One region of the Rossellomorea vietnamensis genome, then DNA from elsewhere that is predicted to be linked to it. Evidence: predicted binding sites of a transcription regulator. Region 1 holds the regulator's gene; each other region holds the start of a gene.
The links. Region 1 encodes Rex, which represses fermentation and respiration genes when NADH is low (regulators of the CRP and FNR family bind a similar motif). Its sites were predicted from a motif close to TTGTGAAATATTTCACAA; they were not measured.
Positions count from the first base shown of each region.

Region 2: a site for Rex is predicted at 934-951, ahead of N5C46_RS01120 (cytochrome c oxidase subunit II). Genes of this name have one in related genera too.
Region 3: a site for Rex is predicted at 950-967, ahead of N5C46_RS15660 (AtpZ/AtpI family protein). Genes of this name have one in related genera too.

Region 1 covers NZ_CP104558.1:2,549,190-2,554,655, reverse strand. The annotation lists gene tsaD (tRNA (adenosine(37)-N6)-threonylcarbamoyltransferase complex transferase subunit TsaD) at 1-596, shown strand, start outside; gene N5C46_RS13065 (ABC-F family ATP-binding cassette domain-containing protein) at 944-2,884, opposite strand; gene N5C46_RS13060 (redox-sensing transcriptional repressor Rex) at 3,076-3,753, shown strand; gene N5C46_RS13055 (twin-arginine translocase TatA/TatE family subunit) at 3,808-3,978, shown strand; gene tatC (twin-arginine translocase subunit TatC) at 3,994-4,761, shown strand; gene N5C46_RS13045 (YdiK family protein) at 4,777-4,986, opposite strand; gene N5C46_RS13040 (CPBP family intramembrane glutamic endopeptidase) at 4,983-5,466, opposite strand, start outside.
Region 2 covers NZ_CP104558.1:205,835-211,300, reverse strand. The annotation lists gene N5C46_RS01135 (SDR family NAD(P)-dependent oxidoreductase) at 1-669, opposite strand, end outside; gene N5C46_RS01130 (hypothetical protein) at 725-859, opposite strand; gene N5C46_RS01120 (cytochrome c oxidase subunit II) at 1,232-1,708, shown strand; gene N5C46_RS01115 (b(o/a)3-type cytochrome-c oxidase subunit 1) at 1,709-3,355, shown strand; gene N5C46_RS01110 (GyrI-like domain-containing protein) at 3,650-4,117, opposite strand; gene N5C46_RS01105 (carboxypeptidase M32) at 4,136-5,466, opposite strand, start outside.
Region 3 covers NZ_CP104558.1:3,025,320-3,030,785, forward strand. The annotation lists gene upp (uracil phosphoribosyltransferase) at 1-592, shown strand, start outside; gene N5C46_RS15660 (AtpZ/AtpI family protein) at 1,123-1,344, shown strand; gene N5C46_RS15665 (ATP synthase subunit I) at 1,351-1,725, shown strand; gene atpB (F0F1 ATP synthase subunit A) at 1,748-2,461, shown strand; gene atpE (F0F1 ATP synthase subunit C) at 2,539-2,751, shown strand; gene atpF (F0F1 ATP synthase subunit B) at 2,893-3,420, shown strand; gene N5C46_RS15685 (F0F1 ATP synthase subunit delta) at 3,417-3,953, shown strand; gene atpA (F0F1 ATP synthase subunit alpha) at 3,981-5,466, shown strand, end outside.

The DNA of each region.
Region 1 (5,466 bases):
GACATACGGAGCTTGTACTCATGAAAGATCACGGTTCCTTTGAGGTCATCGGAGAAACACGCGATGATGCTGCAGGAGAAGCGTATGATAAGGTAGCACGGACATTGGGTCTTCCATATCCAGGAGGACCGCATATTGACAGGCTGGCACATGTTGGGGAAGCGACTCTTGATCTGCCCCGGGCATGGCTGGAAGAAGGATCCTATGACTTCAGCTTCAGTGGTTTGAAGTCAGCGGTTATCAACACGCTTCATAATGCCAAACAAAAGGGAATGACCATTCATCCACAGGATTTGGCCGCGAGCTTTCAAGCAAGTGTCGTTGACGTGTTAGTAACGAAAACGGTTAAGGCTGTAAAGGAGTATGGAGTGGAGCAAGTATTACTTGCCGGTGGAGTTGCGGCCAATAAAGGCTTGCGTGCTGCACTTGAGGAAGCCTTTGAGGGAATGGAAGCGGAATTGGTCATCCCTCCCCTATCCCTTTGTACAGATAATGCCGCTATGATTGCAGCCGCAGGAACGGTTTTATTCCAACAAGGAAAAAGAGGAAGCATGGATATGAACGCTCATCCAGGACTTGATATCGAAAATTTCTAAAAGGGAAAGCTTGAACGAATATCGTTCAAGCTTTTTTACTATATGTTGATATCCTGTGAGTAACGTACAAAGTTGAAAAGGTGAAAGAGAAATGGGAGGGACGAACATACGTTTTATCAACAGGTTGTGGATAAGTTGTTAATAACTACTTATTTAGTGTGTATACATTGTGAAAAAGACGAGTGTTTTTCACCCTAAATAATGGTAAAAGCTGTGGATAACATAAGTTATTTTTGTGTATAGTGTGGAAAACTACTGTGAATAACGTTATATAAGTATTTTAACTGTGGATAATAATGTGGAATAAGAAAGGATTGGGGAGTGATTGTTATCCCCAATCCTGTGGATTACTGCTCTTCTTGAAGGAGTTCTTCCAGTTCGGTCCATTCTTCCAATAAAGAATCAAGCTCTTCTTTCGCTTTTGTGAGTGATTCATTAATATCCTGGACTTTCTCGTGATCTTGAAAGATATCAGGATCGCAGAGAAGATCTTCTTTTTCCTGAATGGTTGTTTCGAGTGTTTCCATCAGGCCTTCGATTTCTTCGACTCTGCGCTTTCGTTGACGTTCGAGTTTTTTCGCTTCTTTATCAATCTTGTGGGATTGTTTTTGAGTCGGCTCCTGTAATTGTTCACCCTGTTCCATGCGTTCTAGTGCCGCCAGTTCTTCCTGCTGCTGTAATTTTTCTACATAATAATCGTAATCGCCAAGATACTCCGTCGAGCCTTTCTTGGATAATTCAACGACTTTTGTGGCAATTCGGTTGATGAAATACCGGTCATGGGAAACGAAGAGAATCGTCCCGGGATAATCGATCAGGGCATTTTCCAACACTTCTTTGCTATCCAGGTCAAGATGGTTCGTCGGCTCATCCAGAATCAGGACATTCCCTTTTTCCATCATCAGCTTGGAGAGGGCTAACCGTGCTTTTTCTCCACCACTTAAGGTAGAAACGGGCTTTAGGACATCTTCCCCTGAAAAGAGGAAGTTACCGAGGACCGTCCGGATTTCTTTCTCCATCTTCATCGGATATTCGTCCCACAGTTCATTTAAGACCGTTTTGTTCGATGATAGTTCGGCTTGTTCCTGGTCATAGTAACTGATGGTCACATTGGATCCGAATTTAAATGTGCCGTCGAGAGGCTGAAGTTTATTCACCAATGTTTTTAAAAGCGTCGATTTCCCGATTCCGTTCGGTCCGACGAGTGCGATACTGTCCCCTTTTTTGACAGAGAAATCGATATGGGAGGAAATCGTCTCGTTTTTCCCGTAGCCAATGGTAAGGTCTTGGACATGCAGCACGTCATTCCCGCTTGGGCGGTCGATTTGAAACGCAAAGCTGGCAGACTTCTCATCTCCTAGTGGCCTGTCCATCCTATCCATACGTTCCAATTTTTTTCGTCGGCTCTGTGCCATCTTGGTGGTGGAGGCCCTGGCGATATTCCGTTGAATGAAGTCCTCGAGCTTTGCGACTTCCTGCTGCTGACGCTCGAACATTTTGAGTTCTTTCTCATAGTCTTCCGCTTTTTGTTCAAGATACCTGCTGTAGTTCCCAAGGTATTTCTTACTCCTGTTCCGGGAAATTTCATACACTTGATTAACGACGCTGTCTAAAAAGTAGCGATCATGGGAAACGATCAGGACGGCTCCTTCATAGCTTTGAAGATACGTTTCAAGCCATGATAAGGTTTCGATATCCAAGTGGTTGGTCGGTTCATCAAGGATGAGGATGTCAGGCTTGGTCAGTAGAAGCTTACCAAGGGCAAGGCGGGTTTTCTGACCACCGCTCAATGTGGATATCTTTGTTTCGTAATCAAAATCGGCAAAGTTCAATCCGTGAAGGACGGAACGGATATCCGCTTCATACTGATAGCCGCCGGAATCTTTGAAGAGAACCTGGAGTTGATCGTATTCCTTCAATACCCGTTGATAGACATCCTCTTGTTCATATACCGAAGGATCGGCCATTTGCTGCTCCAATGATCGTAATTTCTTTTCCTGCTCTTTCAATTCCTCAAAGACGGTCAGCATCTCAGACCAGATGGAAAGATCCGATTCGAGACCCGTATTTTGGGCAAGATACCCGATGGAGACGCCTTTTGGCTTTGTGATCTCCCCGGAATCGTAGGAAAGGTGACCTGCTATTATTTTTAGAAGAGTCGACTTCCCCGCACCGTTACGGCCTACAAGGGCAACGCGATCTCTAGTCTGTATTTCAAGTTTAATATTTGATAGGATATTATCTGCACCGAAGTTTTTTGTTAATTGATTCACTTGTAAAAGAATCATGACGTTTCACCTCTATTTCATAGTGCTAGTGTACCGTATAAGAGAGGGAAACGGCAATAAAACACCTATTAATCTTCGTACACTTAGGATAAAATATAGTGTATGATGAGTAGTAGAGTTTAATAAATTCTGGATGCTTTCAATTTTGGAAGCGGTATCAGAGGTTTTGAATAGATGTGGGGGAATACAATATGAACCAGGATACAACGAAAATTCCACAGGCAACGGCCAAGCGCCTTCCGCTATATTATCGATTTATCAAGAATCTGTACTCATCCGGTAAGCAGAGGGTTTCATCAAAGGAATTAAGTGAAGCGGTGAAAGTTGATTCTGCTACGATCCGCAGGGACTTTTCTTATTTTGGTGCATTGGGTAAAAAGGGATACGGCTATAATGTCAATTATCTGTTATCCTTCTTCCGTAAGACACTGGATCAGGATGCCCTTACAAAGGTCGTGCTGATCGGGGTGGGGAATCTTGGTACAGCGTTTCTTCATTATAATTTCATCAAGAATAATAATACGAAGATTGAAATGGCTTTCGAGGTAGATGAAAAGAAGGTCGGGACTCAAATCAGCGACGTACCCGTTTTTCATTTAGATGATTTAGAAGAGAAGCTTGTGGGGCATGATATTGAAGTAGCGATTCTGACGGTACCGGCATCTTCTGCTCAGAATATCACAGACCGATTGGTTTCTTCGAATATAAAGGGGATACTGAATTTCACCCCTGCGAGATTGACGGTGCCCGACCATATCCGCGTCCATCATATCGACTTGGCGGTGGAACTTCAGTCACTCGTATACTTCTTGAAGCATTACTCGGAGGATGACACGGAAATGTCACAAGATGGAATCATAACAGAATAGAAAATTCTTCATATTTACGTTATGATAGAATGGTAAAAGAGGAGGTGTCTCATTATGCCAGGTCCAGGTAGCCTCGTATTAATAGCAGTCGTTGCTTTACTTATTTTTGGCCCTAAGAAACTTCCGGAATTAGGAAAAGCGGCAGGAAATACATTGCGTGAATTTAAAAATGCAACAAAAGGCTTAGCAGATGATGAAGACGAAAAAAATAATAGTGCTAAGTAGAGTAGGATGAACGCCATGAGTCAAAGAGACATGACAGTTTATGAACATATAGGAGAATTGCAAAAACGACTCATGTTTGTAGTCGTTTTCTTCTTGTTAGCAGTTGTGGTAAGCTTCTTTCTTGCAGAACCGCTGATCAGATACTTACAGCATGCCGATGAAGCGAAAGAGTTAACCATGAATGCCTTTCGTATCACAGATCCTCTCAAGATCTATATGGAAATGATCATGTTCATTGCTTTGATCATGACATCCCCTATCATTCTCTTTCAAGTCTGGTCTTTTGTGAGCCCTGGTTTATATGAAAGAGAAAGAAAAGTGACGCTTAGTTATATTCCAGTTTCCCTTATCCTTTTCTTAGGCGGATTGTCATTTTCTTATTTTATTTTGTTTCCATATATCGTGAAATTCATGATGGGTTTATCAACGAACCTAAATATAGAACAAGTGATAGGGATAAACGAATATTTCCATTTCTTATTCCAAATCACGATTCCTTTCGGTTTTCTGTTTCAGCTACCCGTAGCCATGCTTTTTCTTACAAGGTTAGGTATTGTCACACCGATGATGATGGGAAAAATGAGGAAAGCAGCCTACTTTATCTTATTGGTCATCGCGGCCCTTATCACCCCACCGGACATCGTGTCCCATCTAATGGTGACGGTACCGTTGTTCATACTATATGAAATCAGCATCTGGATATCCAAGATCGGATATAAAAAGGTGATTGAGGCAGAGCAGAAGCTTGAAATGGAAAAGTACGAGGATATAAATAAGGATTGATCAAATGATCAATCCTTATTTTTTGTGCTTTATTTGTTTTTTGATTTTGAAATGCAGCATGACCATCCGTAACCCGGAACCGAAGTCCAGGGTTGCAAGAAAGATGAGCATATACGTGAAAAATCCCCAACCTTCATCATTCTGTACGTTTTGTACAGCAAAGTATGTGAAGAGCACACCGAGAAGGAGATAGATCACTCCTGAGAATAATGGTGATCTCCTCATAGAAATAATCCTCCAATAAATCCTTGTATTTTTTCAGCTTCATTCATCATTTTATCGATTTCGTCCTTATAGATAGATTGCATTAGAACGACCGTTGTATTCATGGCCACGTGAGCAAATATTGGCACAAGGATCCGCTTCGTTTTTACATAAAGAAAGGCAAAGGTGAATCCCATTGCTGAATACAGGATCACATGCTCAGGCTCGAAATGGGCAAGAGCGAAGATGACCGAGCTGATGAGAGCAGCAAAGAAGAAATGCATCTTCTCATACAGAACGCCGAAAATGATCTTTCTGAATACGATCTCTTCCAGAATGGGTCCGATGATGGCCGCGACCAGCATGGATAATGGAACCTTTTCAATGATGCCGATAATCATCTGGGTATTTTCAGAACCCATTTGGATTCCTAATGCATATTCAACCTGTATGGCAACCGATTGAGCGATGAATGCCATGAAAATCCCGAGAACCGCCCAA
Region 2 (5,466 bases), 2.2 Mb from region 1:
CTCGAGCTCACCGATCCTTTTCAAAGGAGTCACTGCCAGTATATCGTTTACATACTCTTCATTTTGCAGAAGTTCCTTTGTTAAAGGTGTCTTGAAGTACCATGGACCGATACTGTTCACATTGATATTGTGTTTCCCCCATTCCATGGCTAATACCTTCGTCATTTGAATCATGGCTGCTTTTGTGGAAGCATAGACGACCCCTGTCCTGAGGGCAACGTGGCCGGCGACGGAGGCAATGTTTATGATTTTCCCCCGTCCCCTCTCTTTCATATGTCTTCCCACTTCCTGGCTCATCATAAAGGCTGATTTCAAGTTCGTATCCATGATTTTCTGCCATTCATCATCCGTTACCGAAAGCGCTGCCGAACGTATATTCATCCCTGCATTATTGATCAGGATATCGATGGACAAACCATTGCTTTCTATGTAGGCGATCACCCTGTTTATGTCGTCACGTGATGTCACATCTGTCGGGAGGATATGAGCCTTTCTCCCAAGCTTCTCGATTACACCAGCCGTTTCTTCCAAATCTTCCCTCGTTCTGGACAACAGGACTACATCGGATCCTGATTCCGCTAATCCAATACTGAGGGCACGTCCAATTCCCCGGCCTGCACCTGTGACAACGGCCAATTTACCTTTCAATGAAAATGAAGGAACAAACAAATTCCCCACCGCCTTATCTGTTATTCGAATCTTCTTTATTTTAGCACAGCAAGCCTCATTGGTGATCTTTTTTCACTTGCTGATGATGGACCTCGATGTGTATCTTCGCTTCGACCGGCATCCGGCATTGAGGGCACATAATCTTTTCAGCGAAGATTTGACAGCATTGCTTACAATAATATTTTTCCATTTGATCGTCACCTTCCTCTTCATTCCTACACCTTATGCAAGAGTTCACGAGAATGAACACACCCGATCGCCTATTTTTCAATCATTTCACACTTTTTTCACAAACCACCCCTTCAGGTGTGACATTTATCACAGATTCAAAGAGGTGTACCCGCTTATGATTGAACTATCAATTCAGTAATTTATGAATGGAAGGAATGAGTGGAATGGGAAAACCGGAATTACATCAAAAAACGGAAGTCAAAATCAAGGAACCCACCTCATTAAAAGGTACATTTACTTCGGTTTTATTTTTAGGAGGTTTTCTAGTCCTTACATGGCTTGGGGTATTCTTGCTGTTTCTTAATCGTTTTTAATTTAAGGAGTGATTTATATGCATATGCATCGTTATGAGAAATGGTGGTTAACACTGGGAACAGGGTCTCTTATCTTATTTTTAATCATATTGGGAATCAGTGCTTTTCATCAGGGGCATCAGCCTCCAAGCGCAAAGGCATACGTCAATCCTGAGCAGGTGGACAAAATCGCTCCGTTTAACGAACCCGGACTTAAAAAAGTGGAAGGAAAGACTTGGGATTATGAATTGGTATTTGTGGCATCCGCTTTTCTTTATACCCCTGGGGAAATTGAAATCCCTAAAGGATCGACACTGAAAATCACGGCTACAACCAAGGATGTTGTCCATGGGTTTGAAGTGGCAGGAACCAATATCAATATGATGCTTGAACCGGGATTTGTCAGTGAATACACAACAACACTCGACAAGGCTGGAGAGTTCCTCATTGTTTGTAATGAATACTGTGGTGTCGGTCATCACACGATGAAATCTATGTTAAGGGTGGTGGACTAGATGAAACCATTTGTAAGAATTGATAAAAAGGATGCTGCACTGGCTATGGCTCACATTTACGTGGGGTTTGCCGCTCTGGCATTAGGTGGATTTGCCGGCCTGTTACAGGTTTTGGTCCGTTCAGGCAGATTCACTTTGCCTGCAGGTATCGGGTATTATCAAGTTTTGACTGTTCATGGTGTATTACTCGGATTGGTACTGACGACATTCTTTATTCTAGGATTCCAGCATGCGGCCATTTCCCGCACGGCAGGAACCTACTCTGGAAAATCCCGCTTCATGGGGTGGCTGGGATTCTGGGTCATGCTTCTTGGAACGACCATGGCAGCAGTCATGATTTTATTAAATGAAGCTACGGTCCTTTATACATTTTATGCTCCCCTCAAGGCCCATTGGATCTTTTATTTAGGATTGACCTTTGTAGTGGTGGGCAGCTGGCTTGGCGGCGCAGGGATGATCATGAAATATATAAGCTGGAGAAAAGAACATCCTGGACAACCGGGTCCTTTACTGACTTTCATGAGCATCATCAACACCGTTTTATGGATTGTTGCCACCATCGGGGTTGCGGGGACTGTATTATTTCAGCTTCTGCCATGGTCCCTTGGTCTGGTGGACAGGGTCGACGTCCTTGTCAGCCGTACCTTGTTCTGGTATTTCGGTCACCCACTCGTCTATTTCTGGCTGCTGCCCGCTTATATGGCATGGTATGTGATCATTCCAAAAATCATCGGGGGAAAAATCTTTTCAGATTCATTGGCAAGACTTTCCTTTATCCTTTTTCTTCTATTCTCGATACCGGTCGGATTTCACCATCAACTAGTGGAGCCTGGCATTGATGCTTATTGGAAGTTCCTCCAGGTGACCCTGACGTTCATGGTCGTCATCCCTTCCCTGATGACAGCATTTTCTTTGTTCGCAACATTTGAAATGTACGGGAGAAGCAAAGGGGCTACGGGATTATTCGGATGGTTCAAGAAGCTTCCATGGGGTGACGCCCGCTTTACAGTGCCGTTCATCGGAATGGTTGCTTTCATTCCTGCAGGAGCAGGCGGATTGATCAATGCATCAAATCAAATGAATCAGGTGGTCCATAACACGATCTGGGTCACCGGTCACTTTCATTTAACATTGGCCACATCTGTCGTCCTGACCTTCTTTGGGATTGCTTATTGGCTTGTCCCTCATTTGACGGGACGTATCCTAACGAAAGCAATGAACAAATTGGCCATCGTGCAGGCTATTGTATGGGCCGTCGGAATGAGCATCATGTCTGGTGCCATGCATGCGGTTGGATTACTGGGTGCACCAAGAAGGTCTTCCTACTCCACTTATGGGGATGCACCTCAGGCACTGGATTGGATTCCCTACCAAATCGCACAGGCGATCGGGGGTACGATCCTATTCATGGGTATCATTCTCGTTCTATATATCTTTATCAACCTGGCATTCTTCGCTCCCAAGGGAGAGGAGGAATTCCCTGTCGGTGAAACGGCTGATACAGCCGAAAGGACACCGATGGCGCTCGAGAACTGGCGGATCTGGTTAACCATCCTGGCCGCTCTCATCCTCGTCGCCTACACCGTCCCATTCATCGACATGATCCAAAACGCCCCACCCGCATCTAAGGGTTATAGAATGTGGTGACAAGAAAAGCGGAAGGGGCTCGCTCTGGGGCGACAAGCATAAGATGAGTCACCCGGAAAGGCGTTCTTTGCCTTTTTGGGTGACTTGGCTTATGACCTCGAGCCCCAAGCCCCTGGAGCTGGACAATCAGAAAAGCGGAGGCGGCTTGCTCAGGCCCGACAAGCATAAGACGAACCAACCGGAAAGGCGCCCTTTGCCTTTTTGGTTGGTTTGACTTATGACCTCGAGGGCCTAGCCGCCGGAGCTGGACAATCAGCATAAGAAAAGGCTGCTTCAAATGAAGCAGCCTCCTTTTTATTTCAGTTTAATTGGGACAAACAGCTCTAATTTCCTTTTATCTTCCGTTTCGTTGATTTCACGGTCCTGGGATAGGTACTTCTCGACACTCAGTCTGGAGTAGTCTTTTTCATACCCATTCTCTTTAATCCAATTAAAGATGGCGAAATAGGCTTGTTCCACTTCCGTCGACAGCCCTTCATAAAGGGCATGTGCATATTCACCTGCAGGAAGTGACAGTTCCACCAACCCCGGTGGCAGCTTCTCCACACGATCCACCTCAACGGTACAATAATACGTAAAATCAGTCGCCCTATCATGGAATGGTGCGTATATGCATTCATCTCCATTTATATGGTGAATGGATGGGATCATCTGTTGAAACTTCGTGAATAGTCTCGGGATCTCGGACCCTCTTCCATATGGACCTGTCCAGCCTATTCCAACAAGCAATTTATCCTCTAGTGATGCTACATTAATTTCCATGATTCTTGCCTCCAATAGTTAATTTAAGGAATATACCTTTGAATACTTCTCCGTTAAATAATCGGCCAAGTATTGGGCATTGAGCCCTTCTCCAGTCACTTCCCTGATGATTTCAAGCGGTTTTTTCATCTTGCCCCATTGATGAACATGCTCGGTCAACCATTCTCTCACGGGAGCAAGATCCCCTTTTTCCAGGAGCTCTTCATAATGGGGAATATCTTCTACCATTGCACGCTTTAACTGAGCAGCATACATATACCCAAGCGCGTATGACGGAAAGTAACCAAAGCTTCCACCTGCCCAATGGACATCCTGGAGGACACCTTCTCCATTATGGGAAGGACGGATACCTAAGTATTCTTCATACTTCTGATTCCAGATTTCAGGAAGATCCTTCACTTCAATCTCATCATTGAACAACCCTTTTTCAATTTCATAGCGGATGATGATATGCAGGGCATATGTTAATTCATCAGCTTCGATCCGGATCAATGAAGGCTTCGATTCATTGATCGCTCTGTAGAAATCGTCCAATTCAACAGAATCAAACTGTCCAGTCGAATAATCCTTCAATAACGCATAATTTTGCTTCCAGAAAGAATGGTTCCTTCCAACAAAATTTTCATAAAAAAGGGATTGAGACTCATGGATACCCATGGATGTGCCCGTACATAGGGGGGTGCCCATTAAATCCTTTGAAATGTTCTGTTCATACAGGGCATGTCCACCCTCGTGGATGGTTCCGAAGACGGCTGTCCTCCAATCCTTTTCGTCATATTTAGTTGTTACCCTTACATCACCAGGGTTCAAACCAATCGCGAACGGATGGACCGTTTCATCCAGTCTTCCTGAATTGAAATCATACCCGATTTGTTCAAGGATTTTTAAACTGAAATCCTTTTGACGTTCCTTTGGAAAGTGTTCAAAAAGGAAATCGGTTTTAGGCTTATGTTCCGATTTTGAAATCTTATGTACGAGTGGGACGATCTGATCACGAAGATCTCCAAACACCTTATCCAATACCTCTACCGTCACACCCGGCTCATACATATCCAGTAATGTATTGTATTTATTACCTTCGTATCCCCAATAATCAATGAAGCGTTTTGTGAAAGCCACAAGCTTTTCTAAATAAGGCTTGAACATATCAAAATCCGCTTTTTCCTTCGCTTCTTCCCATTTCCCTTCCGCTTTCGACTGCAATACCACGTATTCTCTGTATTCAGAGGCGGGAATCTTTTTATTTCGATCGTACTCTTTTTGACACTCTTCTATCAGTTTTTGTGTCATGGGATCCAGTTGATCCATCACTGGAGATAGTTTCGCTAAGTAAGCGGCCATTTCATTGG
Region 3 (5,466 bases), 480 kb from region 1:
ACACAAATTGACGTTTATCCGTGATAAAGAAACAGGAACTAAGGAGTTCCGTGAGCTTGTTGACGAGGTTGCAACACTGATGGCTTTTGAAATTACACGTGATCTGCCACTGGAAGATATCGACGTTGAAACGCCGGTAAGTAACGCGAAAGCGAAAACCCTTGCAGGGAAAAAATTAGGGATCGTCCCTATCTTGCGTGCCGGCCTTGGAATGGTCGATGGAATCCTTAAATTGATCCCGGCTGCGAAAGTGGGACATGTCGGTTTATACCGTGACCCTGAGACTCTTAAGCCGATTGAATATTACGTGAAGCTTCCAAGTGATGTGGAAGAGCGTGACTTCATCCTGGTTGACCCGATGCTTGCAACGGGCGGATCTGCTGTTGAAGCGATCAACTCATTGAAAAAGCGCGGTGCCGTAAGCATTAAGTTCATGTGCCTGGTTGCTTGTCCTGAAGGTGTCGACGCCATCAAGGAAGCACACCCTGATGTTGATATCTTCATCGCCGCTCTTGATGAGAAGCTGAATGAAAAAGGCTACATCGTTCCTGGACTTGGGGACGCGGGAGATCGTTTGTACGGAACGAAATAATCAGTGAACGCCAAAAACCGGATTATCGGAAACGATAGTCCGGTTTTTCCTATTTGACTGGAAGTATTTACATTAAATTCAAGGGTTACTCAGCAAGGGAATCTTCTATATAATGGAGTGGCATGTGAAGTGGGGAACTATGAATTTGTTAATATATTACTAAGTTGTGCGTGAGGGTACGCTTATCGCGATGTCCAGCTCCGGGGGCTTGGGGCTCGAGGTCATAAGTCAAGCCGACCAAAAAGGCAAAGAACGCCTTTCCGGTCATTTCATCTTATGCTTGTCGGGCCTGACCAACCCGCCTCCGCTTTTCTAATTGTGTTTAAAATGTGAACAATCTGGGAACACGTGGATAGGTTGTGAACTTTTTAACTTGAACGCATTGACATAGATTAAGCCCTATTGTATGCTTACAAAGGATGTAAAATGATAAGGTTTTCACAATGCGTAAACCCTTATGCAATCGGTTTTACATCATGTCTGAAATGCTTGCCTCATGTTCAAATTTCGTTTGAATGGGAGAGGTTGAAATGGGTCAAAAAAACGAAAGCCCATATAAAGCGATGGCGATTTATTCGGCCATTTTAGCACAGCTTGTCGGGTCTATCTTAGTCGGGATTTTCCTGGGGAGATGGATCGATCAGCAGGTTGATTCAGCACCACTCTTTTTAATCATCGGTTTGCTCCTCGGCCTTGCCGCAGGGATTTATGCGATGCTTCGAACAGTACGACATTTCTTCTTAGGAGAATAATAAGATATGCCGGAACTCCATCAAATGTTTAATAGACAGCGGAAATACATAATTTATGTGCTTTCTATTTACGTCCTGGGTTGGGGATTCACCACCCACAAATCAGTATTCTTAGGGTTAATTTTAGGGACATTACTAAGTCTTTATATGCACTGGGGCATGACCAAGCGGGTCTCGAAGTTCGGGGACGCCGTGGTAGCCGGGAAAAAAGTGAGATCACTAGGAACCACTTCCCGTATGGCCGCAGCCGCCCTTGGAGTCATCATTGCCACACGATTTCCAGAAACATTTCATCTCCTAAGTCTTATTATTGGATTAATGACGACCTATATTGTCATTATGATAGATTATTTTTTCAGCAGCTTCAAAACTAATAAATAGCGGGGAAGAGAGGTGAAGTATTTTGAATCATGGAGCACCTACAGCCCATTTCCTGGGTTTGACTTTTAACCTTGCGAACGTTTTGATGATCACGGTCGCAACGGCCATAGTGTTTATTATTGCCCTCTTATCTACACGTCGCTTAGCCCTGAAACCGACCGGAATGCAGAATTTTTTCGAGTGGGTGATGGACTTCGTCAAGGGGATCATTAAGAGCAACATGGACTGGAAGACGGGTGGCCGTTTTCATATCTTAGGTCTCACGATTATCATGTATATCTTTGTGTCGAATATGCTGGGTCTGCCATTCTCTGTCGTATATGACGGCGAATTATGGTGGAAGTCACCTACAGCCGATCCTGCCATCACGATGACCCTGGCGGTTATGGTAGTGGTACTATCCCATTTCTACGGAATCAGATTGAAGGGGTTTGGCGAATATGGGAAAGACTTTTTCAAACCTATGTGGTGGTTATTCCCGCTAAAAATCATTGAAGAGTTTGCAAATACTCTTACATTGGGTCTTCGACTTTACGGTAACATCTATGCCGGTGAAATCCTGCTTGCACTACTTGCGGGTCTAGCCGTTAACGGTGGTATCGGCGGAACGATCGGAGCGATCGCACCAATGCTTGCTTGGCAAGGATTCTCGGTGTTTGTCGGATCGATCCAGGCGTTCATTTTCTGTATGTTAACAATGGTTTATATGGCTCACAAAGTAAGCCACGACCATTAATATATACCTGTTCATTACGGTGGACAAACATATATGTAAAAAATATTTTTCTTATACATTAAAGGAGGAACTTTAGAATGAGTCTTATCGCAGCAGCAATTGCAGTTGGTTTAGCAGCACTAGGAGCAGGTATTGGTAACGGTCTTATCGTAGGTCGTACAGTAGAAGGAATCGCACGTCAACCGGAATTACGTGGTACTTTACAAACAACAATGTTCATCGGTATCGCACTAGTTGAGGCACTTCCTATCATCGGCGTAGTTATCGCTTTCATCGCACTAGGAAGCTAATAAAACGGACAGGTTGAATGGCGAAGTTCGTCTTGACGATTATCTTCGCCATTCCTATGTACTAGAGAATAGATTCTTTGCAAGAACGGTTCATTTATAAAAAATACGATCCAATCGATTCTTGAAGGGAGTGAATCGAGTATGTTAACTAACGCATTCGTTATAGGTGAGGCAGCAGGTCACGGCGGCCTTAACACGGGGGATATCGTCTTTCAGCTGATCATGTTCCTGGTCCTTATGGCGCTACTTAAGAAATTCGCCTGGGGTCCATTAATGGGAATCATGCAGCAGCGTGAAGACCACATCGCCGGTGAGATCACGGCAGCCGAAAAGAGCCGCACTGAGGCAAACAATATTTTAGAAGAGCAAAAGAAACTTCTGAAAGAAGCCCGTCTTGAAGCTCAAACGATGATTGAAAACTCTAAGAAACAAGGTTCTGAACAACGTGAAGAGATTATCGCAACTGCTCGTCAAGAGGCAGAGAGATTGAAAGAATCTGCAAAACGCGAAATCGAAACGCAAAAAGAACAAGCTGTTGCAGCACTTCAGAAACAGGTTGCTTCTTTATCAGTACTTATTGCTTCTAAGGTCATTGAGAAAGAACTTTCTGCAGATGATCAACAGAAGTTAATTAACGATTATATTCAAGAGGTAGGGGAAGAGCGATGAGCTACTCTACAGTTGCAAAACGCTATGCGTTAGCTCTTTTCGAGATTGCCCAGGATCATAATCAGCTTGAAGGAATCGAAGAAGAGCTGCGTACAGTGAGAGCGGTTTTCCTTGAGAATACCGAATTAACGGTTCTTTTTGAAAATCCTAAGCTTACGTTAGATAAGAAGAAGTCATTGATTCAGGAAGCATTTTCCACAGCTTCCCCGTATGTCCTTAACACATTGATGCTGATGACGGACCGTCACCGTACGGGCGAAATCACAAGCATGGTTGAGGCATTCATCGAATTGACAAACGAAGCACGCGGGATTGCAGATGCGACAGTGTACTCTGTACGTCCTTTAACTGAAGATGAGCAAACAGCATTGTCGTCTTCTTTTGCAAAAAAAGTCGGAAAACAATCATTAAGAATTACCAATGTGACAGACGAACATTTACTGGGCGGCATCAAGGTCCAAATCGGGACTCGCATCTATGATGGCAGCCTGCAAGGTAAGTTGACTCGTCTTGAGCGTGAACTAATTCGTTAACTTTCGTATAAATGAGGGGTGAAATTCATGAGCATCAAGGCGGAAGAAATCAGCGCGCTGATAAAAAAGCAAATTGAAAACTATCAGTCTGAGATGAAAGTAAGCGACGTAGGTACAGTTATCCAAATCGGTGACGGTATCGCTCGTGCTCATGGCCTCGACAATGTCATGGCTGGAGAGCTTGTTGAATTTTCTAACGGTGTCATGGGTATGGCACAGAACTTAGAAGAAAACAACGTAGGTATCATCATTCTCGGACCATATACTGACATTCGTGAAGGCGATGAGGTTCGTCGTACTGGACGTATCATGGAAGTACCAGTAGGACAAGAACTAGTTGGTCGTGTAGTAAACTCACTTGGACAACCAGTTGATGGATTGGGTCCAATCGCAACAACGAAAACACGTCCGATTGAAAGTGGAGCACCTGGTGTTATGGATCGTAAATCCGTACACGAGCCACTTCAAACGGGTATCAAAGCGATCGATGCGTTAGTTCCGATCGGTCGTGGACAACGTGAATTGATCATCGGTGACCGTCAAACAGGTAAAACATCTGTTGCCATCGATGCGATCCTTAACCAAAAAGACCAGGACATGGTATGTATCTACGTTGCCATCGGTCAAAAAGAATCAACTGTACGTAACGCGGTAGAAACATTGCGTAAGCACGGTGCCCTTGATTACACAATCGTTGTAACGGCATCAGCTGCTTCACCGGCTCCGATGCTATTCTTAGCACCATACGCTGGTATCACAATGGCGGAAGAATTCATGCACAGTGGCAAGCACGTTCTTGTTGTGTATGATGATCTTTCCAAGCAGGCTTCTGCTTACCGTGAGCTTTCCCTATTATTACGTCGTCCTCCAGGCCGTGAAGCATTCCCTGGTGACGTATTCTACTTGCACTCTCGTTTACTTGAGCGTGCGGCGAAATTGAGTGATGCTAAAGGTGGCGGTTCCATCACAGCATTGCCATTCGTTGAAACACAAGCAGGAGATATCTCCGCTTATATCCCGACAAACGTTATCTCCATCACGGACGGACAGATTTTCTTACAATCTGACCTATTCTTCTCCGGTGTACGTCCGGCGATCAATGCGGGTCTTTCCGTATCACGTGTTGGTGGATCCGCACAAATCAAAGCAATGAAGAAGGTTTCCGGTACGCTTCGTCTTGACTTAGCCGCTTACCGTGAGCTTGAAGCATTCGCTCAGTTCGGATCGGATCTTGATAAAGCGACTCAGGCGAAACTGAATCGTGGAGCCCGTACTGTAGAAGTACTGAAGCAGGATCTTAACAAACCACTTAAAGTTGAAAAACAAGTCATGATCTTCTATGCACTGATTAAAGGTCATTTAGACGATATTCCAGTTGTAGATATCCGTCGTTTCGAGTCTGAACTTCTAAGCTGGTTAGATCACAACCATACTGAACTGTTAGACCATATTCGTACGACGAAAGGTCTTCCTGAAGATGATGCAATGAAAACCGCGATCAACGAATTCAAGA